3 regions of the Allobosea sp. BIWAKO-01 genome follow, and region 3 is predicted to be linked to each of the others. Evidence: riboswitches for the same ligand, from Rfam matches in the RefSeq annotation. Region 3 holds a riboswitch; each other region holds the start of a gene.
The links. Region 3 has a riboswitch for cobalamin ahead of metE (5-methyltetrahydropteroyltriglutamate--homocysteine S-methyltransferase). Riboswitches for the same ligand answer to the same signal wherever they lie in the genome.
Positions count from the first base shown of each region.

Region 1: it holds a riboswitch for cobalamin, as region 3 does, so the genes downstream of both, BIWAKO_RS21475 (TonB-dependent receptor plug domain-containing protein) here and metE (5-methyltetrahydropteroyltriglutamate--homocysteine S-methyltransferase) in region 3, are expected to answer to the same signal.
Region 2: it holds a riboswitch for cobalamin, as region 3 does, so the genes downstream of both, BIWAKO_RS06670 (CbtB domain-containing protein) here and metE (5-methyltetrahydropteroyltriglutamate--homocysteine S-methyltransferase) in region 3, are expected to answer to the same signal.

Region 1 covers NZ_BCQA01000001.1:4,592,252-4,599,739, reverse strand. The annotation lists gene ccoG (cytochrome c oxidase accessory protein CcoG) at 1-454, shown strand, start outside; gene BIWAKO_RS21490 (FixH family protein) at 489-1,013, shown strand; gene BIWAKO_RS21485 (heavy metal translocating P-type ATPase) at 1,018-3,225, shown strand; gene ccoS (cbb3-type cytochrome oxidase assembly protein CcoS) at 3,222-3,398, shown strand; cobalamin riboswitch at 3,416-3,616, shown strand; gene BIWAKO_RS21475 (TonB-dependent receptor plug domain-containing protein) at 3,737-5,680, shown strand; gene BIWAKO_RS21470 (ABC transporter substrate-binding protein) at 5,701-6,546, shown strand; gene BIWAKO_RS21465 (FecCD family ABC transporter permease) at 6,543-7,488, shown strand, end outside.
Region 2 covers NZ_BCQA01000001.1:1,466,832-1,474,319, forward strand. The annotation lists gene cobO (cob(I)yrinic acid a,c-diamide adenosyltransferase) at 1-415, opposite strand, end outside; gene cobU (bifunctional adenosylcobinamide kinase/adenosylcobinamide-phosphate guanylyltransferase) at 429-953, opposite strand; cobalamin riboswitch at 1,094-1,276, shown strand; gene BIWAKO_RS06670 (CbtB domain-containing protein) at 1,315-1,494, shown strand; gene BIWAKO_RS06675 (CbtA family protein) at 1,507-2,247, shown strand; gene BIWAKO_RS06680 (DUF1636 family protein) at 2,297-2,686, shown strand; gene cobW (cobalamin biosynthesis protein CobW) at 2,691-3,740, shown strand; gene cobN (cobaltochelatase subunit CobN) at 3,744-7,106, shown strand; gene cobG (precorrin-3B synthase) at 7,103-7,488, shown strand, end outside.
Region 3 covers NZ_BCQA01000001.1:5,246,625-5,254,112, reverse strand. The annotation lists gene BIWAKO_RS24585 (copper resistance CopC/CopD family protein) at 1-936, opposite strand, end outside; gene BIWAKO_RS24580 (YcnI family copper-binding membrane protein) at 983-1,501, opposite strand; gene BIWAKO_RS24575 (hypothetical protein) at 1,857-2,198, opposite strand; gene metE (5-methyltetrahydropteroyltriglutamate--homocysteine S-methyltransferase) at 2,479-4,827, opposite strand; cobalamin riboswitch at 4,937-5,161, opposite strand; gene BIWAKO_RS24565 (TonB-dependent hemoglobin/transferrin/lactoferrin family receptor) at 5,442-7,488, shown strand, end outside.

The sequences.
Region 1 (7,488 bases), 650 kb from region 3:
GAAGCCGGTCTATCGCCTGATCCGCGCCCGCACCCTGATCTACACCGCGCTGATCGGGCTCGTCGGCGGAGCCATGATCTACCAGCTCGCAACCCGCAGCACGGCGGGAATCTCCGTGCTGCACGAACGCACACCTCTCTTTGTGACGCTCAGCGACGGCTCGATCCGCAACGCCTACACAATCCGCCTGCTGAACAAACGTCCGGATTCCCGCCCCTTCGCGCTCACCGTCGCCGGCCTGCCCGGTATCCGGGTCGAGACCGTCGGAACCCAGGCGACGGCCGATCTCCGTCCGATCATCACGGTCGACCCCGATTCCTCGCGCGAGATCCGCGCGCTGGTCACGGTTCCGGCCGGCATTCCTCTCGACAAATCCCAGACGATCACCTTCACCGCCTCCGACCTGTTCGCCGGCGAGGTCGTGACGGCCCGGGATCATTTCATCGCTCCCTAGAGAACGCATCATGACCTGTTGCGGAGGCTTCATCATGCCGATCGACTTTCCAGCCCCACCGGCGCCGGCTCGGCGCCGGCCCTTCGAGCTCAGCGGGCGTGCCGTGCTCTTCGGCATGATCGGCTTCTTCATCGTGGTCGCGGGCGTCAATGGCGTGATGATGGTCTCGGCCATCAGGACGATGCCCGGAGCCGATGTGAAGAGCGCCTACGAGACCAGCCAGCGCTTCAACAGCGAGATCGCGCGCATGCAGGCGCAGGCCGCACGCGGTTGGCTGGCCCAGACCGAGATCGTGCGTGCCGGCACCGATGCGATCGTCTCGCTTGCGCTGAAGGACAAGGCGGGCACAGCCGTGACCGGACTTGCAGTCGAGGCGAAGCTCCAGCACCCGGCGACGCGGCAGCAGGACCACGACGTGACACTGACCGAAACAGCGCCGGGCCAGTACAGCGCCAAGGTGCCCGCCCTGCATGCCGGCGCCTGGACCCTGGTGGTCGAGGCAACGCGCGGTGGCGATGCGGTCTTCTCCTCACGCAGCCGCATCATGCTGAAGGACTGATCTCATGGCCGCGCAGCAGGATCTCTCCGTCTTCGTCCGCCATCGCGAAAGCGGGATCGCGGGCATGGAACTCGCGGTGGAGAACATCCGCTGCGCCGGCTGCATGCATGCGATCGAGAACGGCCTTGCCCATGAGGCCGGTATCCTCAGCGCCCGCGTCAATCTCGCGCTGAAGCGCGTCACGGTGGAATGGACGGAGGGCGCACTGCGCCCAGAGGCCGTGATCGAGCGCCTTTCCCGGCTCGGCTTCAAGGCCTACCCCTTCCTGCCCGCCTCCGGGCGGGAGGACGACACAAGCGAGGAAAGGCGGCTGCTGCGCTATCTCGGCGTCGCCGGCTTCGCCTCGATGAACATCATGCTGCTCTCCGTCTCGGTCTGGTCGGGCAATAGCAGCGACATCAATCCGGTCACGCGCGACTTCTTTCACTGGCTCTCGGCCCTGATTGCCCTGCCGACCGCAGCCTATGCCGGCCGCCCCTTCTTCGAGAGTGCGCTCCGGGCTCTGCGCGCCGGCGCGGTCAACATGGACGTGCCGATCACCCTTGGCATCGTGCTCGCGCTCGGCATGTCGGTGGTGGTGACCTGGAACCACGCCGAGCATGCCTATTTCGACGGCGCGGTGATGCTGATCTTCTTCCTGCTGATCGGGCGCTATCTCGACCAGCTGATGCGCCGCCGCACACGCGACCTCGCTGGCAATCTTGCTGCGTTGAAGGCCGAAACCGCGACCCGGCTGATGCCGAATGGCGAGGCGATGGTGACGCCGATCGCGGCCATCGTGCCCGGCGACCGTGTCCTGATCCAACCAGGCGAGCGCGTCAGTGTCGATGGCATCATCGAGACCGGCTCTTCCGAAATCGACCAGAGCCTCGTCACCGGTGAAACCCTGCCGCATGCCGTCATGGCCGGCGCGCAGGTCTATGCCGGTACCGTGAACCTCTCCGGAGCGCTGACCGTCAAGGTCGAGGCTGCCGCCAGCGGCACGCTGCTCGACGAGATCGATGCCCTGATGGCGCGCGCGGTCGAAAGCCGCTCCCGCTATGTCAAGCTTTCCGATCGGGCCGCGAGGCTCTACGCCCCTCTCGTCCACGCTACGGCGTTCGCGACCCTGCTGGGCTGGATCGCCTTCGGCCTGCCCTGGCCCGAAGCGCTGATCATCGCCATCACCGTCCTGATCATCACCTGCCCCTGCGCCTTGGGGCTGGCGATTCCGGCCGTGCAGGTCGTTGCCGCCTCGGCCCTGTTCAAGCGCAAGGTCATGTTGAAACAGGGTGATGCGCTGGAGCGCCTCGCCGAGGCCGATATCGCTGTCTTTGACAAGACCGGCACGCTCACCTTGCCGGACCCCGATCTGGTCAATGGCGATGAGATCGACGCCGCAACCTTGCAGGCCGCCGGCCGATTGGCAGCCGCGAGCCGCCACCCCCTCGCCCGCGCCATCGCCCGTGCCGCCGGCCATCCTGTTCCGACGAGCGATGTCAGCGAAAATCACGGCGCAGGCCTGAGCGCGATCGTGGATGGGATCGAGACCCGTCTCGGCAGCGTCGCCTATTGCGAGGCCGGGGCCGAAGCCGCCATCGTCGCCGCGCACCATCCAGCCGCCTCCCTGATCGCCTGGCGCCATGGAGATGACTGCGCCGTCTTCGCGGTCGACCAACAAATCCGGCCGGAGGCACGCGACTGCATCGCAGCGCTGCGCGAGCTTGGTCTCGAGATCCGCATCCTCTCCGGAGACCGAAGCGAAGCTGTCGCGCCGGTCGCCTCGGCCCTCGGCATCACGGAGGCCGAGTCCGGCCTGCGCCCCGACGAGAAGCTCAAGGCCCTCGATCGGCTCAGCGCCAAGGGGCGCAAGGTGCTGATGATCGGGGATGGGCTCAACGACGCCCCAGCCCTTGCCAAGGCCCATGTCTCGATCTCGCCGATCAGCGCCACCGACCTGGCGCAGGCCTCGGCCGACATCGTCTTCATCGGCGACAGCCTGATGCCGGTCGCAGACAGCCTGCGGATCGCTCGCCGGGCCCGCAACCTCATGCTGGAAAACCTCTGGTTTGCGGTGCTTTACAATGCCGTCGCGGTGCCGATTGCCGTCGCGGGTTTCGCGACGCCGCTGGTCGCAGCCGTCGCGATGTCGGGCTCTTCGCTGGTGGTCACGCTCAACGCACTGCGCGCCGGTCGCGGCCTGCCGCGGCAGAATACGGGAGTGGCGTCATGAATATCCTGGTGATCCTGTTCCCCCTGGCGCTCGGTCTCGGACTGCTGGGGTTGGCTGCCTTCTTCTGGTGCATGCGCACCGGCCAGTTCAGTGATCTCGAGGGACCGAGCTGGCGCATCCTGAGGGATGACGACCTGCGATCGCCTGGCGACACCCGCATCAACGATCATTGACGCAGCAGCCATTCCGCCCTTACCTCGCCGGCGACGGTTCCCTTAGGGGATCAAAAGGGAATGCGGTGCGGATGGTTCGCCATTCAATGCCGTAGCTGCCCCCGCAACTGTAAGCGGCGAGCCTTTCGCCACACGCCACTGGGGCCCTCGGACCTGGGAAGGCGGCGTCAAGGCACCGACCCGCGAGCCAGGAGACCTGCCGTCAGCCGTGGTCACACGCGAACACGTTCGGACGGGGTGTTTCGATCGCTTGTTGAACCGCACGCTGGCTAAGGGCAGCGGGTGGGGCCTCGCGTTCGCGGTGACGTGCCACTGACGTCAACGCCCGAGGTCCCATCGTGATCCGCCCTCCCAAGGTTGCCCGGCGCAGCCGGCTTCTCATCGCCCTGCCGCTCCTCGTCTCCGCCGGCTCCCTCCCCGCCAGCCAGACCTGCGCCCAGTCAGCCACCGAATCGATTGCCCTCGACGAAATCGTCGTCAGCGCCACGGCCCGGCCCACGCCAGCCCGCGAAATCGCCAATTCCGTGACGGTCATCACCGCCGGCGATATCGAGCGCGAGCAACGCCGGACCCTGCCGCAGGCGCTGGCCGCCGTTCCCGGCCTCAATGTCGTGCAGACCGGCGGGCCGGGCGGGCTGACCTCGGTCTTCATCCGCGGCACCAACTCCAACCACGTCAAGGTGTTGATCGACGGCATCGAGGCCAACGACCCGGCGACCCCGAACCGCTCCTTCGATTTCGGCTCGATGCTGACCGACGACATCGAGCGCATCGAAGTGCTGCGCGGACCGCAAAGCGGCCTCTACGGCGCCAACGCGCTGGGCGGCGTCATCTCGATCACCACCAAGCGCGGCGAGGGTTCGCCGAAGCTGACGGCCCGCGCCGAGGCCGGCTCATATGGCACCTTCAACCAGGCGGTCGGCCTCAGCGGCGGCGATGATCGTTTCAACTACGCCCTCAGCATCGCCCATTTCAAATCGGATTCGACCCCGGTGACGCCTCCCGGGCTCGTTCCACCCGGACGCCGCAGCAACCCGAATTCCTACGACAACTGGACCTATTCGGCCCGGTTCGGCGTCGCGCTGTCCGATACGCTGTCGCTGAACTGGGTCGGCCGGTACACTGACGGCTACCTGCTCTTCACCGGCGATTCCGGCTTTCCGAGCACGCCCAGCGGCTTCCGCAGCAGCCAGGACTACAAGCAGGCCTTCACCCGCGGAGAGGTCGTCTGGGACCCGCTTGGTGGGCGCTTCGTCAATCGCTTCGGCCTGTCCTACAGCAATCAGGACCGCACCGGCCGCACGCCGAATGCGATTGGTATCCTCGGCCTGCCGACGGAAAACCTCGGCGAGCGCACCAAGGTCGACTGGCGCGGCGACCTGGAGCTGATGAAGGGGCAAACCCTGGTGATGGGCCTGCAATATGAGCGCGAACGGCTGGAAACCCGCGCGCTCACGGCATCCAACGGCAATACGGGCGCCTTTGCCGAACTGCAGTCGAATTTCGGCGACCGGCTCTTCATGGTCTCGAATATCCGCTACGACGATGACGAGACCTTCGGCGGCCACACGACGTATCGCTTCGCGCCGGCCTATATCGTGCCGGGGACCGAAACCAAGCTGAAGGCAAGCTACGGCACGGGGTTCAAGGCGCCGACGTTGAGCGAGCGCTTCAGCGATTTTCGCCCGGCCTCCAACTTCTTCGGCAATCCCAACCTGAAGCCGGAGGAAAGCCGCGGTTGGGATCTCGGCTTCGAGCAGCCCTTGCTCGCCGACAAGGTCCGTTTCGGCGCCACCTATTTCCACAACGACATCGAGAACCTGATCGTCACCAACGTGGCGCGGGACTCCTATGCCAATATCGGCAAGGCCACGACCAAGGGTGTCGAAGCCTTTGCCGCGCTCGAAATCTCGCCGCAGTTCAAGGTGCGGGCCGACTACACCTTCACCATCGCCAAGGACGACATCGCCCGGCAGGAACTGCTGCGCCGTCCCCGTCACAAGGCCAGCGTGACGGCGAGCTGGACTCCGGTTGACAAGCTCACCCTTTCGGCGACGCTGATCTATGTGGGTGAGCGCGTCGACGGAAACCGTGACTTCTCGATCTCGCGCATGCGGGCGCCGGGTGCGGCCATCGTCAATCTCGCCGCCGAGTACCAGGCGACGGACAGGCTCAGTGTCTTCGGTCGCATCGATAACCTGCTGGACAAGCGCTACGAGAACCCGGTCGGCTTCTTGGTGCCGGGTCTGAGCGCTTATGGCGGTCTGAAGGTAACGCTGTGAGGCGTTGGGCGGCCCGTGCGATGACCGGCAGCGCCGTTCTGGCGCTTGGCCTCTTTCTCGGTTTCGGCGGCCTGACGGCCGCCGAAACGCCGGCCAAGCCATCCCGCATCGTCTCGCTGAACATGTGCACGGACGAACTGGTGCTTCGGCTCGCCGAGCGCGACCGCATCGCCTCGATCACCTGGCTCTCGCAGGACCCGCGCAACGCCAACATGGCCGAGATTGCCAGGACCATTCCGGCCAATCACGGCCTCGTGGAGGAGGTGCTGAGCTACAAGCCGGACCTGATCATCGCCGGCGCCTATACGACGCGCAGCACCGTCGCGTTGCTGAAGAAGGCGGGCGTACCGGTCCGCGAGTTCGGGGTGCCGCGCAATCTCGCTGAAATGCGTGCCCAGATCGCCGAGATGGCGGCCCTGCTCGGCGAGGCGGAACGCGGCGCGGCCCTGATCGCTGCGATAGACCAACGCCTCGAGGCACTCGCGGCGAGCCCAATCGCCGGCCATCCCAGGGCGCTGGTCCTACGGCCGAACGGCTTCACGGTCGGGCGCGGCTCCCTGGTGGACGAGATCCTGACCCGCGCCGGCCTGACCAATCTCGCCGCCGAACTCGGCGTCGACAACTACGGCCAGATCGCGCTGGAGACGGTCGCACTCGGGCAGGCCGACATGCTGATCCTCAACACCACGCCGGGCGGGCCGCCCTCGCTCGCCCATGAGATCCTTCATCATCCGCTCCTGGCGAAGCTCGGCGAGCGGGTCAGGCTCGTCGCCCTCCCCTCGAAACTCTGGACCTGCGCCGGACCGGCCGTGCTCGATGCGATCGAGTTGCTTGCCGCCTCCCGCAGGCAAGGATCGCGCTCATGACACTGGCGGTTCAGGACAGGTTGCGGGCTACGACGCCGAAGCTGGCGCGGCTCATTCTCGTGCTGGCCCTGTTGATGCTGGCCATGATGCTCGTTTCGATGGCCGTGGGTTATGCTCCGCTCGACATCAAGGCCGCCCTCGCCGACGCCCTTGCCGGGCGGAAGACCCTGCCGGCGCTCGTCCTTGTCGAACTCCGCCTGCCGCGCGCGCTGCTCGGCGCGCTTGTCGGTTTCAGTCTCGGGCTTGCGGGCGCCGCCATGCAGGGCCTGCTGCGCAATCCCCTTGCCGAACCCGGAATCCTCGGAATTTCGAGCGCCGCCGCCTTCGGCGCAGTCGTGGTCTTTTACAGCGGCTTGTCAGCGACGATGGCGCTCGCCCTCCCCTTGGGCGGCATGGCCGGCGCCGCAATGGCGACGCTTCTGCTCTACGCCTTCCTGGGGCGCGGCGCCGGAACGATGACGCTGATCCTCGCCGGTGTCGCGATCAACAGCTTCGCCGGTGCGATGACCGCGCTTGCGCTCAACCTCGCGCCAAATCCCTACGCCGCACTGGAAATCGTATTCTGGCTGATGGGCTCGCTCGCGGACCGCAGCCTGCTCCATGTCTGGCTCGTGCTGCCACCGATGCTCCTCGGCTGGCTGCTGCTGCTTTCGACGGCGCCTGCCCTCGACGCCCTCACCCTCGGCGAGGACACGGCTAAGAGCCTCGGCTTCGACCTGACCTGGCTGCGCGCCCGGCTGATCGGCGGAGCCGCGCTCGCCGTCGGCAGCGCGGTCGCGGTCACCGGTGCGATCGGCTTCGTCGGCCTCGTCGTGCCGCATCTGCTGCGTCCGCTGGTCGGCAACCGGCCGGGCCGGCTGCTGCTCGTCAGCGGCTTCGGCGGAGCAATCCTGACGCTCGCCGCCGATACCGCGCTGCGCCTCGCCCCGATCCGACCCGAGC
Region 2 (7,488 bases), 3.8 Mb from region 3:
CGATATTGAGCTCGTCGAGCACGAGCAGGCGTATCTCCGGATCGTCCATCAACGCCTTCGCCTTGGCGAAGGCGCGCTCGGCAGCCGCGATGTCGCGGGCCTTGTCCTGCGTTTCCCAGGTGAAGCCTTCGCCCATCGTGTGCCAGACGATGCGATCGCCGAAGGCGTCGAGCGCCTTGCGTTCACCCGTCGCCCAGGCGCCCTTGATGAACTGCACCACCCCGACGCGCCAGTCATGGCCGAGAGCCCGCAGAATCAATCCGAAGGCGGCAGTCGACTTGCCCTTGCCTGGTCCCGTATTGACGATCAGGAGTCCCTTTTCGATCGTCTTGGCGGCGACCTCGGCGTCCTGCACCGCCTTGCGTTTTTCCATCTTGGCCTTGTGGCGGGCGGCCTCGTCAGCATCGATCGTCATCGGAACCTCCTGCTCATTTCACCTGCATCGGCAGACCGGCGACCATGAAGATCACCCGGTCGGCCCGCGCCGCAAGCATCTGGTGCAGCCGCCCCGCCTCGTCGCGGAACCGTCGGGCGAGCGCATTCTCAGGCACGATACCGAGCCCGACCTCGTTGGAGACCAGGACCACAGGGCCTCGCGCCGCGACGCAGGCCTCGACCAGTCCTCGGCCTGCAGCCGCCACATCCTGCTCCGCCAGCATCACGTTGGTCAGCCAGAGCGTCAGGCAGTCCACCAGAACGGGTTGCCCCGCGGGAACCGCGCGGATCGCCTCCGCCAGCTCCAGCGGAGCATCGACGGTCATCCACTCCTTCGACCGGCGGGCGCGGTGCTCGACAATCCGGGCGCGCATCTCATCGTCATAGGCCTGCGCCGTGGCGAGATAGATCCATGGCGCCGGCACCATCTCGATCAGGGCCTCGGCATGGCGGCTCTTGCCGGAGCGGGCGCCGCCCAGAACGAGGGTGAGAGGGGAAAGGATCGCTGCCACTGCCAAAATCTCAGCCCAGGGAAGATCAGCCTAAGGAACGGACCTGGCGAGCGCAGCGAAGCAAGCCGGGACCGGCCACAAGAGATCACATCGCTTCACTGCGCTCGCAATCACGATCGCTGCATTGCACAGCACCGTGCAGATGGCTAATGATCATCCCCGACGGTGCCTCTGCAACGAGGTGAAAAGGGAACGCGGTGCGATACCGCGGCTGCCCCCGCAACTGTAAGCGGCGAGTTTCGCGCCATCGGCCACTGGGATTGTCCCGGGAAGGCGGCGAGAGATCCGGACCCGCGAGCCAGGAGACCTGCCGTCAGCGAGTGATGCAATCCAACGGGCTGCCGGCGGGGTGGCCAAGGAGACCGAGATGACGACGAATACGGCTTCGATCACCACCCAGGCCAGCGCTTCCGAGCGCGTCAAGGCTGTCGCAGCTGCCCTGGCACTCGGCGCGGCCCTGATCTTCACCGTCGGCTTCGCCCATTCGACCAGCGTTCACAACGCAGCCCACGACACGCGCCACACCCTCGCCTTTCCCTGCCACTGAGGGAAAGACACCATGGTCAATCGTGTTCTCACGGTCAGTCTTCTGGCCGGGCTTCTTGCTGGGCTTCTGGTCGCAGCACTCCAGCATGTCACCACCACGCCGCTGATCCTCAAGGCGGAAACCTTTGAGACGGCGTTGCGCGCAGCCGAGCTTCAGCACGCCAGCTTCACCGGCGATGCCAGGATCGTCCTTGCCCATGGCGGCGCCGACGCAGCCGACCACGCCGAGTGGAAGCCACAGGATGGCTTGCAGCGCACTGCCTTCACCACCATCGTCACCATTGCGACCGCGATCGGTTTTGCCGCCCTGCTGCTCGGCGGCATGATCGCAGCGGGCGATGCCATCACGGAACGGACCGCACTGATCTGGGCGGCTTGCGGCTTCCTGGCCTTCGGCCTGGTGCCGGCGACCGGGCTCGCGCCGGAACTACCCGGCAGCGCGTCGGCCGAACTTCTCCACCGCCAGGCCTGGTGGATCGCCACGGCGCTCGTCACCGCCGGCGGCCTCTGGGTCTTCCTGCGGGCAGACACGAGCTGGCTGCGGGCGCTTGCCGTGCTTGCCATGCTCGTTCCCCATCTGATCGGCGCACCACATCCTGCCGCCCCGGAGAGCAAGGTCCCGGCCGAAATTGCAGCGCATTTCGCCGCGCTCTCGCTCGCGCTCCAGGCCGCCCTCTGGCTCGCCACCGGCTTTGCCGTCGGCGTGCTCTGGCCCTGGGCGACGCGCCGTGCCGCAGCCCTGGCCAAAGCCTGACGCTGAGCGCGATCCTACGGGATCGCGCCGGAAGCAAAGGAACCGGCCTATGCCCGAAGGCGATGTCACCATTTTCGTCTGCGTCGCCTGCCGGCGCGCGCGGGCGGACCTGCCGGAGGGGTACGACCAGCCCGGACTTGGTTTTGCCGAGGCGCTGCGCGAACGCATTGCGCGCGACGGCGGGACGCTTCCGGTCGAACCCGTCGACTGCCTCGCGGTCTGCAATCGCCCCTGCACCGTCGCCTTAGCGGCCGACGGCAAATGGACCTATCTGATCGGCGATCTCGACGCAGACAGCCATATCGCCGAAATCGTTAACGCAGCTGCGAGCTTTGCAGCCAGCGCAAACGGTATCGTTCCCTGGAAAGAAAGACCCGCTTCGTTCCGCAAAGGCGTGGTCGCGCGCGTACCGCCTCTCCCGGCGCGCCAACAAGGATGAGATCATGAACGCTCCCCAAGCCCGCTCGCTGGGCAAGATCCCCTGCACGATCATCACCGGCTTCCTCGGCGCCGGAAAGACCACACTGGTCCGGCACCTGCTGGAGAATGCCGGGGGCAAGCGCATCGCCGTGCTGGTCAACGAGTTCGGCGATCTCGGCTTCGACGGCTCCTTCATCGCCGGCTGCGGCATTTCCGGCTGCACGGCGGAGGACATCGTCGAACTGCCGAATGGCTGCATCTGCTGCACCGTCGCCGACGACTTCGTGCCGGCGCTGGAAAAGCTGCTCGACCGGCCGAACCCGCCGGAGCACATCCTGATCGAGACGTCGGGGCTTGCCCTGCCGAAGCCGTTGGTCAACGCCTTCAATTGGCCGGCCATCCGGTCACGCGTCACGGTCGATGGCGTCATCGCCGTGGTCGACGGACCGGCGGTGGCGGATGGCCAGTTCGCGGATGATCCGGACGCTCTCGCCGCGCAGGCGGCCCAAGACGCCGCGGTCGGGCACGACAATCCGCTCGAAGAGGTGTTCGAGGACCAGATCCTCTGCGCCGACCTGATCCTGCTCAACAAGAGCGACCTCGTCGATGCAGCCGGCCGCGAACGCGTCAAGGCCGAGATCGCCGCGCATCTGCCGAAGGCGATCAAGATCGTCGAGACGGCTCATGGCAAGGTCGAGCCTGCCTTGATCGTCGGTCTCAACGCGGCTGCCGAGGCCGACCTCGCTGGACGCCCCTCGCATCACGAGAGCGCCGAGGACCACGACCACGACGATTTCGAGAGCCTTGATTTCGCTCTCGCCGCTGCGACCTCCCCCGAGGAGCTGGCGGCCCGCGTTGCCAGGGCAGCTGAAGCCGACGGCGTGCTGCGCCTGAAGGGTTTTGCCGCGATTCCGGGCAAGCCGATGCGGCTCGTCGTCCAGGGCGTCGGCCGCCGGGTCAGCCACCATTACGACCGGGCCTGGACGGCCGGCGAAGCCAAGGATGGTCGGCTCGTGGTGATTGGCCTGAAGGGCTTCGATCGCAAGGCCGTGGAGGCCGCCCTCGCGGGCTGAGCCATGCACCTCCTCCCCTCAAGCGAGATCAGGCTCGACGACGGCGAAGATGCCGTCGATCTCGCCCTGCCGCCGGGGGATGTGCTGGTGCTTTCATTCGCCGACAGCGACCTTTCGGCGCTGGCGGCCGCGGCCGGCGCAAGCGAGCTCGCTGTCAGGCTCGCCTCGCTGCGCCGGCTGAAGCACCCACTCTCCGTCGATTTTCTCGTCGAGAAGACGGTGGCGCATTCGCGCTTCGTGCTGATCCGCTGTCTCGGCGGGCTGGACTACTGGCGTTACGGCATCGAGCAGCTTGCGGAAATCTGCCGACGGGGCGGGATACCGCTCGTCGTGCTGCCCGGCGACGACCGGCCTGATGAGCGGCTGGCCGAGTATGGCACCGTCGAACCGCGTTTCGCTGCGGAGCTCCTCGCCTATTTCCGCGCCGGCGGCGGTGCGGAGAATATGCGCCGGCTACTCGGACGGGTGCATGCGTTCCTTCGCGGTGAAGGCGATGCGTCCGACCTCGCCCCCATCCCTCTGCCCTCGCTCTTCGCCCTTGGCGCGGGCGGTGCTCCGCTGGCATGGCGTGAAGCGCTCTCGCAGTGCCCCGTCGCGAATGCGCTGGTCCCGGTCCTGGTCTATCGCTCCAGCGTCGCCGCCGGGGACACCGCCATGGCGGAGGCAATCGCAGAGACAGTGAGCGCGCGCGGCCATGCCCCGTTGATCCTGGCCCTGACGAGCCTGAAGGACCCGGCAGTCACCGGCGAACTTGCGGCCTTGATCGCCGCACGCAAGCCCGCCGCCATCATCACCACCACTGCGTTCTCGGCCCGCGACAGCGCGGATTTCGTGCTGGATGCCGCCGACTGCCCGATTCTGCAGGCGGTACCGGTCGGCAGTCCGCGCGATGCCTGGGAGGCTTCGCCACGCGGGCTTTCCGGGGCCGATCTCGCCATGCAGGTGGCCCTGCCGGAATTCGACGGGCGGCTGGGCGCTCTTCCCGTCGCCTTCAAGGCGGAGATGACGGACGGACGGACCGGCCTGACGAGCCGCCGGCTGGTTCCTGATCGCGATGGTGTGGCCGCCCTTGCCGATCTCACGTCGGGCTGGATCGCACTGGCCGGCAAACCGGCCGCCGAGCGCAAGCTCGCCCTGGTGATGTCCGACTACCCGGCGCGCGGAGGGCGGGCCGGCTTTGCAGTCGGGCTCGATACCCCAGCCAGTGTCGCGGCCATTTGCGAACTGCTGGCGCAGGCCGGATACGATGTCGCCCCATCCGCGCTGACTGTGATCCCGGACGCGCCAGGGGAGAGCCGGAATGGCCACCTCGCTCACGGTGACGACACGCGTTTGATGCAGGCGTTGACTGAAGGGCCGGCTGAGTTTGCAGTCCCGCTCGCCGAGTATCGCGTCTGGCTCGCAGCGATTCCCGACGCGGCACGCCGGGCACTCGTCACGGCCCATTGCGAACCCGAGGCGGATAGCGCCTGCGACGGCTCGGCCTTCCGTTTCCGTGCGGTCCGCTATGGTCGTCTTACCATTGCGCTGCAGCCCCCGCGCGACACGACGCCCGACCGCAAGGCGCGCTATCACGACCCCGATGCGCCGCCGGGCCATGCCTATCTCGCCTTCTATCTCGGCCTCCGGCGGGTTGCCGATGCCGACGCGCTGATCCATCTCGGTACACATGGCACGACCGAGTGGCTGCCCGGCAAGGCGGTGGCTCTTTCGCCAAGCTGCTGGCCGCGGCTTGCGATTGGCGGCCTGCCGGTGATCTACCCCTATGTCGTCGATGATCCCGGCGAGGCGGCTCCTGCCAAGCGCCGGCTTTCGGCCGTGACGCTCGGCCATCTCCCGCCCGAACTGGTGCATGCCGATGCCTCCGGCGAAGTGGGGCTGCTGCGCGATCTCGTCGAGGAATTTTCGCAAGCGCAGGTCCTCGATCCGCGCCGCGCCGAGATCGTTGCCCGTGAAATCCGCGGGCGAGCCGAAGCAAGCGGGCTGGCGCAAGCCTGCGGTGTCACGCCCGATCTCGACATGGCGAGCGCCTTGACCCAGCTCGACGCGCATCTCTGCGACATCGCCGAACTGCCCTTCCGCGATGGGCTGCATGTCTTCGGGCGGGCTGCGCATGATCCCGCGTCATCCCGCAACGAGCGCGACAACCTGCTGCGCGCGCTGGCCGGGCGGTTCGTTCCGCCCGGCCCTGCCGGCTCGCCGCATCGCGGGCAGAGCGATGTGCTGCCGACCGGCCGCAACCTCTCGACGCTCGATCCGCGCGCGATCCCGACCCGGGCCGCCGCGCGCCTCGGCGTGCGCGCCGCAGCGTCGCTGATCGCACGCCATCTCCAGGATCACGGCGATTATCCACGCCGGATCGTGATGGATCTCTGGGCTTCGCCCACACTGCGCTCCGGCGGCGAGGACATCGCGCATGCGCTTGCCCTGATGGGCGTCGCGCCGCTCTGGGATCACGCTTCAACGCGCGTGACCGGATTTTCCGTGATTCCGCAGGCCAGGCTCGAACACCCGCGCATCGACCTCACCATCCGCATCTCCGGCGCCTTTCGCGACACATTCCCAGGTCAGATCGCGCTGATCGATGCCGCAGCACGTGCCGTAGCGGTGCTCGACGAAGCCGATGAGTGGAACGAGCCTGCTGCAGCCCGCCGGCGCGGCGAAGACGCCGCGCGCATCTTCGGCCCGGCACCCGGCCGCTTCGGCGCGGCCATGGCCGACCGCGCGCTCGATGGGCAATGGGAGAGCCGCGGCGACCTTGGCGCAGCCTATCTCGCAGCCAGCAGTCATGCCTTCGGTGGTGCGGAGGGTGTGGCCAGCGCCGATCCCGGCTTCGCGCGTCGCGTCGCCTCGGCAAACGCCTTCGTCCATATCAGCGACACGGCCGGGCGCGACATTCTGGAAGCGACGAGCGCCGCCGATGTGATCGGCGGTTTTGCAGCGGCGGCGCAGGCGCTCGGGAGCGAGGCGGCGCTCTACAGCCTGGACAGCTCCAACCCGGACGCACCGAAGACGCGCACCCTGGCCGAGGACATTGCGCGCATCGTCCACGGCCGGCTCTGCCACCCGCGCTGGATCGCAGGCCAGCTTGCTCATGGCTGGCGCGGTGCGGCCGAACTCGCCGAGACCATCGACACGCTCTTCGTCTATGCGGCCAGCACCGACGCGGTCTCGGACGGGCTGTTCGACGCCGTATTCCAGGCCTATTGCGCCGACCCGGCCATCTGGAGCGCGCTGGAACAGGCAAATGCGCCCGCGGCCGCCTCGATCCGCGCGCGGCTGACGGAAGCCGAGCGGCGCGGCCTCTGGCAGAGCCGGCGCAATTCCGTGGCCGCCTTCCTCACCAGCAAGGACGCGGCGGAATGATCGCCCCGACGCAGCAAGCGCTCCGGCGCGGCTGGTGTCCGAGCACGCTCCGGCCGATGGAAACCGGGGACGGCTGGCTCGTGCGACTGCACCCGCCGGGCGGGCGGATGCAGCCCGCACAATTGCGACGCCTGACGGATCTGGCCGAAGAGACGGGCAATGGCCTCATCGAGATTTCCGGCCGCGGCAATCTCCAGATCAGGGGTGTGCGGCAGGAGGCCCATCCCACCCTTGTCGAGGCCTTGCTGGCGGAGCGGCTCGTCGACGAAGCCGGCGGGCCAGGGCCACAGCGCCTCGTGCTCGCCTCACCGCTCGCCGGCCAGGATGCGGGCGATCTGATCGATGCCGCCATTCTGGCCGCATCGCTGGAACGCCAGGGGCG
Region 3 (7,488 bases):
GAACTGGCGCAGCACGGCAACTGCGTCGGGCTCCCGCAGGGCAAAGAACAGAGGCAACAGGGCTCCTGCCCAGGCGGAGACGCTGACGGCGTGAACAAAGACTGCGGTCCGCATCAGCCATTGCGGGCTGGCCGCGCTGGCATGGCCGCTCGCGGCGAGTGCCACCCCTACACTCAGGAGGGCTGCTCCGCCGAAGACCTGCCCCATGCGGCCGCGTGCCGCCAGGGAGGCCAATCCGAGCAGGAATGCGACTGCTGCAGTCAGCGCCGTGCGGCCAAAGCTGCTGGCGGCCGCGGCGCTCCAGACGTCTGCCTCGCCCAGGCTACCGAGGGAACGATCCAGGACATCGAGCCCTTGCGCGGCGAGTGCGAGCGGCAAGGCGGCAGATCCGAGCAGGATGAACGATGCGACCGGTCGCCGGGCATTGCGAGGCAAGGGACCAATCCAGGCCGCATAGGCTGCCCCGCCGAGCCCCATGAGCAAGCCCAGATAGAGGCCCAGCTTTCCCAGCCATAGGGTAGCCCGCACAGCAGGATCAGTCCGCGTCTCAGGAGTTGGCGACTGGCCGCTTGGTGCACCGATTGAGAAGACCACTGCGCCGCCAACCGGGTGCCCATCCTCGGAAATGACGCGCCAGCTCAGAACATGCGTGCCGGTTGACAGGTCGGCGGGCGCTTCGATCATCAGCGTCCTGTCCTTCAGCACGAACCGATCGAGCGTGCGGGACGCGCTGTCTGGTCCGATCAGCTTCAGGACGAGCGGCGACACCGGTTCACTGAAGCTCAGTGTCAACACCGCAGGGGCATTGGTCACCACCGCGCCGTCCGCCGGCGAGGCGGCGATCAGCGCGGCATGAGCGAAGGCGCGTCCGGTCATTGCCGTGGCGACGGCCAAGGCGCAGGTCAGGGCGAAGACGAGGCGAAGGGGCCAGCGCATGGCAACTCCCAGCAGCCGGGCGCGAAGCCCTGCTGCCTTGCTCGGTTTACTTCTTCGGGGTGAGCTTCAGACCGGGAGCCGGATACTTGTAGTCGTCCGCGCTCTTGCCCTCAGTCGGGATCTCGATCCAGCGTTCGACTGCGCCGCCCTCGCACTCCTGGACGACCGGTACGTAGAGGACGGTGTCGGCCTTCAGGTCGGAGGTCAGATACCCGCGCAGCACGAACTCGTCATAGTGCTCGTCAAGCAGCCTGCCGCCGCTCCAGACCACTTCCTTCACGCCTTCCGAAGTCGGTGTGCCGTAGTAGTCGAAAGCTTTGCCATAGGGGCCCTTCACCGTTTCCAGTGTCCAGCCGGGCTTGGGCATCGGCTTGATCGCGATCACGCCCTCGGGAATCCGGACGCGGACTTTCGTTGTTGCGGCGCCCTGGCAACCATGGGGCACGCGCAGCACGGCCTTGTAGGTCGAGCCGACCGGAGCCTGCTGCGTTTCGAGGGTGATATGAGCGAGAGCACCGGTTGTTCCCAGAGTGACGAGCATCGCTGCGAGGAGATGGGTCTTCATGGCGTAATCCTTGGTCTGTGAGAGTGGCTCTGCGACGGATTGGTGAGAGCGTCCGTGACGCTCGATGCCTTTGAGTGTGGTCATCGGACTGCGAGTGCCGCCCGATGATGGCGATCCCGGCACGACGGCCTCGGACAGATTGCGATCAGCAAAGGAACCGCTGGCATGGGGATCCGAGGCATGGCAGGCGCGAGCCCCGTGCTTCATTCGCTTACAGGGCAGACATCGCGCCGAATGCTCGGATCCGCGAAGCTGGTGCACATCTGCAGGGGATGGCGGGCAAGTCGGCCTTGAAGCCGAGATCGCGCAACAGAGCGGCCCCGCATGCGCGAACGCATGGCGGCCTGCTCAGGTCTCAGACGGGCGGTGCGCGAGGATTGGCAGGCGATCGGCCGGCGACAAAGCCTTGGGGCGCGTCAAAATGCCTGATGAAGGCGTTCCGGTCGGCGATCCGGTAGACAACTGGCAGATAGCCAATTGCTGACGGCGCATCCGCTTGAGCCGAATGAGCGCAGCCGAGCGCGCAGCCGCTCATCAGATCATGCTGCGCAGTGCCACGCTCGGTCGTGCCAACCGGTGAAGAGGCGCTCGGCGAGCAAAGCGTTATGGCCAACGTGCGATCAAGAGCAATGCTCGCAGCATTGGCACCGGACGCGAGCCCCGTCAGAACCGCCTGGAGCACGAGCAGATAGGCCACGGCGACCGCAACCCAACGGCTCGAACCTACTCTCTGGCGCCACACGGACAAGGGCTGCCCTCCTGACGTTTGGATAGCACTGCTGTTGGCTGCGTCAATTGCTGAGGCGCAAACAAGCGTCGGGCACCTCACGTGAGGCAGCACGGCATGGAGCTGTATGCGCGGTCCCCCTCGCCCACCGCGCAGAGATCCCCGACCTGCCGAGAAGCTGGAGAGGCGATGCCGGCTTGACGGCGACGTCGCGGCGGCATCCTGCGCCGCCGCGACGAGCCTCGGGTGCTCAGCGAGCGGCGGCCCGGACGTACCGAGCGGCTTCGACCATGTTGACGAGGCCGGGCCTGACCTCCTCCCATTTGCGAGTCTTCAGGCCGCAATCGGGGTTGATCCAGAGCTGTTCGTCTGCGAGCTGGAGGCGAGCGAGTTTCATCAGGCTTGTCATCTCGCCCACCTCGGGCACCCGCGGCGAATGGATGTCATAGACGCCGGGACCGATCTCGTTGGGGTAGCGATAGGTCTTGAAGGCGTCGAGCAGTTCCATCTTCGAGCGCGAAGTCTCGATCGAGATCACATCGGCGTCCATCGCTGCGATCGCGTCGATGATGTCGTTGAACTCTGAGTAGCACATATGGGTGTGCACCTGGGTTGCGTCGGTGACGCCCGAAGCACAGAGCCTGAAGCTGCCGACTGCCCAGTCCAGATAGCCCTTCCACTCGCTCTTGCGCAGCGGCAGCCCCTCGCGCAGCGCTGCCTCGTCGATCTGGATCATCGCGGCTCCGGCCTTCTCCAAATCGATGACCTCGTCCCGGATCGCCAGCGCGATCTGGCGGCAGGAGGCACTGCGCGGGATGTCGTCGCGGACGAAGGACCAGTTCAGGATCGTCACAGGCCCAGTCAGCATGCCCTTCATCGGCCTCGTCGTCAGCGACTGCGAATAGGTCCACCAGCCGACTGTCATCGGCTTCGGCCGCGAGACGTCGCCGAACAGGATCGGCGGCCGCACACAGCGCGAGCCGTAGCTCTGGACCCAGCCGTGTTTGGTGAAGGCGAAGCCGGCGAGCTGTTCGCCGAAATACTGCACCATGTCGTTGCGCTCGAACTCGCCATGGACGAGCACGTCGAGGCCGATCTCCTCCTGCCAGCGCACCGTGCGCTCGGTCTCCTCACGCAGGAATTGCTCATAGTCGGCATCGGTGATCAGGCCCTTGGCATGAGCCGAGCGGGCCTTGCGGACCTCGGCTGTCTGCGGGAAGGAGCCGATCGTCGTCGTCGGGAAGGCCGGTAGGTTGAAGCGCTCGCGCTGCAATCTTGCGCGGGCGGCGAAGGGGCTCCCGCGGTCCGTCATGCTGGGCGTCACCGCCGCGACACGCGCAGCCACTGCGGCGTCGTGGACTTTCGGCGAGGCCTTTCGGGCCGCCGCTGCGGCCGCCGAGGCGTCCAGCGCATCCCTGACGCTGTCGCGGCCGCCCGCGAGGGCTTTGCCCAGCACCGAGAGTTCGCCCATCTTCTGCACGGAGAAGGCGAGCCAGCTCTTCAGGTCGGAATCGAGATCGGTTTCGAGATCGAGATCGATCGGCGTGTGCAGCAGCGAGCAGGACGACGCGATCTGGACATGGTCGGTACCGCGCCTGGCGACAACCGGCTCGACGCGGTCGAGCAGCGCCGGCAGGTTGGCCCGCCAGATGTTGCGGCCATCGATCATGCCGAGCTTCAGCACGAGCCCACGCGGCGCCTTGGCCAGCACCTCCTTGAGCTGCGCGGGAGCGCGCACGAGGTCGAGATGAAGGCCGGCGACAGGCAGCGTGACCGCTGTGTCGAGATTGTCGCCGAGAGCACCGAAATAGGTCGTCAGCATCACCTTCAGCTGCGGCAAGGCATGGGCGATGGTGGCGTAGGTCCGGCGCAGGGCGTCACAGGCGGCCTCTTCGAGATCGAGCACGAGACAAGGCTCGTCGATCTGGACCCATTCGGCGCCATTGGCAGAAAGGCGGCGCAGCACATCGATATAGACCGGCAGCAGCTCGCCGAGCAGCGAGAGCGGATCGAGGCTGGCATACTTGCTCTTGCCGAGCTTCAGATAGGTGACCGGTCCAAGCAGGACCGGGCGAGTGTCGTAGCCGAGTGACCTGGCCTCACGGTACTCGTCGACCGCCTTGAGAGAGGAGAGCGCGAAGCGCTGTCCGGTCGCGAATTCCGGCACCATGTAGTGGTAGTTGGTGTCGAACCACTTGGTCATTTCCTGCGCCGGGGCGCCGTGGGAATGTTCGTGGTCGTGGTGGGCATGGCCGCAGGAGGTGTGCGGCTCGGTCTCGCCTTGCGCACCTCGCGCCATGGCGAAATAGGTCGCCAGCCCGACCGGACCGCCCTTCCAGCCATAGATGTCGGGAATCGCGCCGACCATCGCGCTGGTGTCCAGCACCTGATCGTAGAACGAGAAGTCGTTCGACGGGATGACAGTGACGCCGCGCGCCTTCTGGCGGGCCCAGTTGGCGGCGCGCAATGCCGCGGCGGTGTCGAGCAGGTCCTTTTCGGTCGACTTGCCCGACCAATAGCTTTCGAGAGCGGACTTGAGTTCGCGGCGCGGACCAATGCGCGGCGTGCCAAGGGTCGCGACAGGAAGTGAAGATGACATAGGCTTACCCCAAAAGTTGGGGGCAAAGGCCAAAGCGGACGCGTCCAGGATTCCGCCGGCGAAGAGCCTGCGCAATCGCAAAGCGCTCCACCGGGACACCCCGCCCGAGGACGTTCAATTCGTCGAGGCAGGTCTCCTGGCTCACGGGTCATCGCTGCTGTCCGGCCTTCCCGAGACCTTGCCGGCCTCAGTGACACATCTTGGACAGCGGCTCACCGCTTACAGTTGCGGGGGCAGCGCCGGCCTTGCCCAGGTCAATAGCGACCCCGACGCACCGGCTTCCCTCTTAGCTCCGGGCAAACAGACCCGGAGAACCACGACAGCCCAACCTAGGTCCAAATGGCCGCTGCGGTCAATGGAAATATAAAGACATCTTTATGTCTCCATATCATTTTCTACGTCGACTGACGCTACCCCCGACTGCGGGACGTTCCCTGGTTGCGCGCTGACGATGCGGGGCAAGCAGTTCCCTTGAGATTGCTAAAGTAGAATAATTAGAATCTACATCTACTATAAATTGCAGATGTACTTTGCGAGATGAAGTCGCATCAGAAAACACTGTGTTAAATTTACAATTGCGAATCCTATCAACGGAGGACTACATCCACCCGCAAATGGACTGGGGTCTTCCAATGAAGAACAAATCAAAACTATATTTTTCAGCCGCTTTCCTTTTTACAATTCTTCAAAGCACGATTTGTTACTCTCAAGCTATCGCGGATGGCGGCAGTGCGTCACCGGCGTTCACGCTCGACCAGATTACGGTCACGGCGACGCGTGGTGAGAAGCAGGCTCTCGATGTTCCCGGCGTCGTGAACGTCATTTCACGGCAGGAACTCGACGAGCGCATGACGCGCGACATGCAGGACCTCGTGCGCTATCAGCCGGGCGTCAGCGTCAACCGCCTCACCAGCGGCACCGACCCGTTCGGCAACCTCGATGGCTTCACGATCCGCGGGGTCGGCGGCAACCGCGTCCAGATGCAGATCGATGGATCGCGCGTGATCGAACGCATCACCGACGGCAACCGCAACTTCGTCGACATGCCCTTCCTGAAGAGTGTCGAGATCGTGCGTGGGCCAGGCTCGGTGCTCTGGGGCGCCGATGCGCTGGGCGGCATCGTCGCCTATCGTACGCTCGATCCGCAGGACCTGCTGAAGGGCAAGGACAAGCCCTATGCCGTGCGTCTCGATGCCGGTTACGACAGTTTCGACCGCTCCTTCACCAAGACCGGCATCGCAGCCTTCAGGCTCACCCCTGCCCTCGAGGCCATTGTCGGCCTGAGCCAGAAGACAGCGGAGGAGGCCAAACTTGGCCGTGCCCGGGCCGATGGCGGCCGCTGGGGCTGCCCTGTGCCGAGCCTGCGCTATCTCGGCTGCGACACGCTGAACCCGCTCGACAGCACGGTCTGGAACGCCTTCGGCAAGATCGTCTTCTCGCCGACGACTGACCATACGTTCAAGCTGACCGGCGAGTATTTCGACAACAGTTCAAAGGTCAACCAGCTCTGGGACTACAACGTCGTCTCGTCCGGCATTCGCAACGGACCCTACATCCGAGACGAGGTGAAGTCGCGCCAACGCATCGCCTTCGAGCATCAATGGGATGTCGGCTCGAGCTTCCTTGACTCGATCCGCTGGCAGGCATCCTTCTCGCCGCAGAAGCGTGAAGTCACCAATAACCGGTTCCAGACGCAGGCCAATAACCAGGAGCGCTTCACGCGCGGCTTCCTCGACTATTCCGAGCAATTCTCGCAGCTCGACATCCAGGCCAAGTCGAGCTTCGCACTCGGCTCGAGCTTCCACAGGCTGACCTACGGGTTCCAGGGCGACGTCACCAAAACCGATTACGAGCGTCGCGACGACGTCCGGAACATGTCGACCGGCGTCACCACCACGACGATTGCAGGCGGTTTCAACTTCGCCAACGCGACGACGACGCGCTACGATTTCTATCTGCAGGACGAAATCGAGCTGATGAATGGTCGCTGGACGATCACGCCGGGTGTCCGTTACGCCAATTACAAGATCGACCCGAGCATTGGGCCAGGTTACGTCATCGTGCCCGGCAAGGCTCCGCGCGAGATCGACTCGCATAAGCTGATCCCGCAGGTCGGCACGATCTTCAAGCTCGACGAGACCTATTCGCTCTATGCCCGCTACGCCCAGGGCTTCAAGATGCCGACCGCGCAGCAGCTCTATACGTCGCTGCCGATGGGCACCCAGAACCTGATCCCGAATCCCGATCTCAAGCCCGAGAGCGTCACGTCCTACGAGGCCGGCTTCCGAGGTCGCTTCGACAATGGCTGGTTCTCGGTCGGCGTCTTCCATGCCGATTACAAGGACTTCATTCAGAACTTCGCGCCGATCCCCGGTTCGACCGATCTGACTTATCGCAACCTCTCGAGCGTGAAGATTTCCGGTATCGAGGCATCAGCCGAGTGGAAATTCCACGAGCGCTGGCTCGCCAATGTCGCGCTGAGCTACCAGTACGGCACGCAGAAGACCGACGCTGGCGCTTTGACCACGCCCTACAATGCCACCACTCCCCTGACCGCCGTGGCCGGGCTGAAATACCTGATGCCGGAATATGGGCTGGAGGCGGAGGTCATCGGAACCTTCGGAGCCGGCGTCACGCGCGCCAGCGCGCCGACTATCTTCA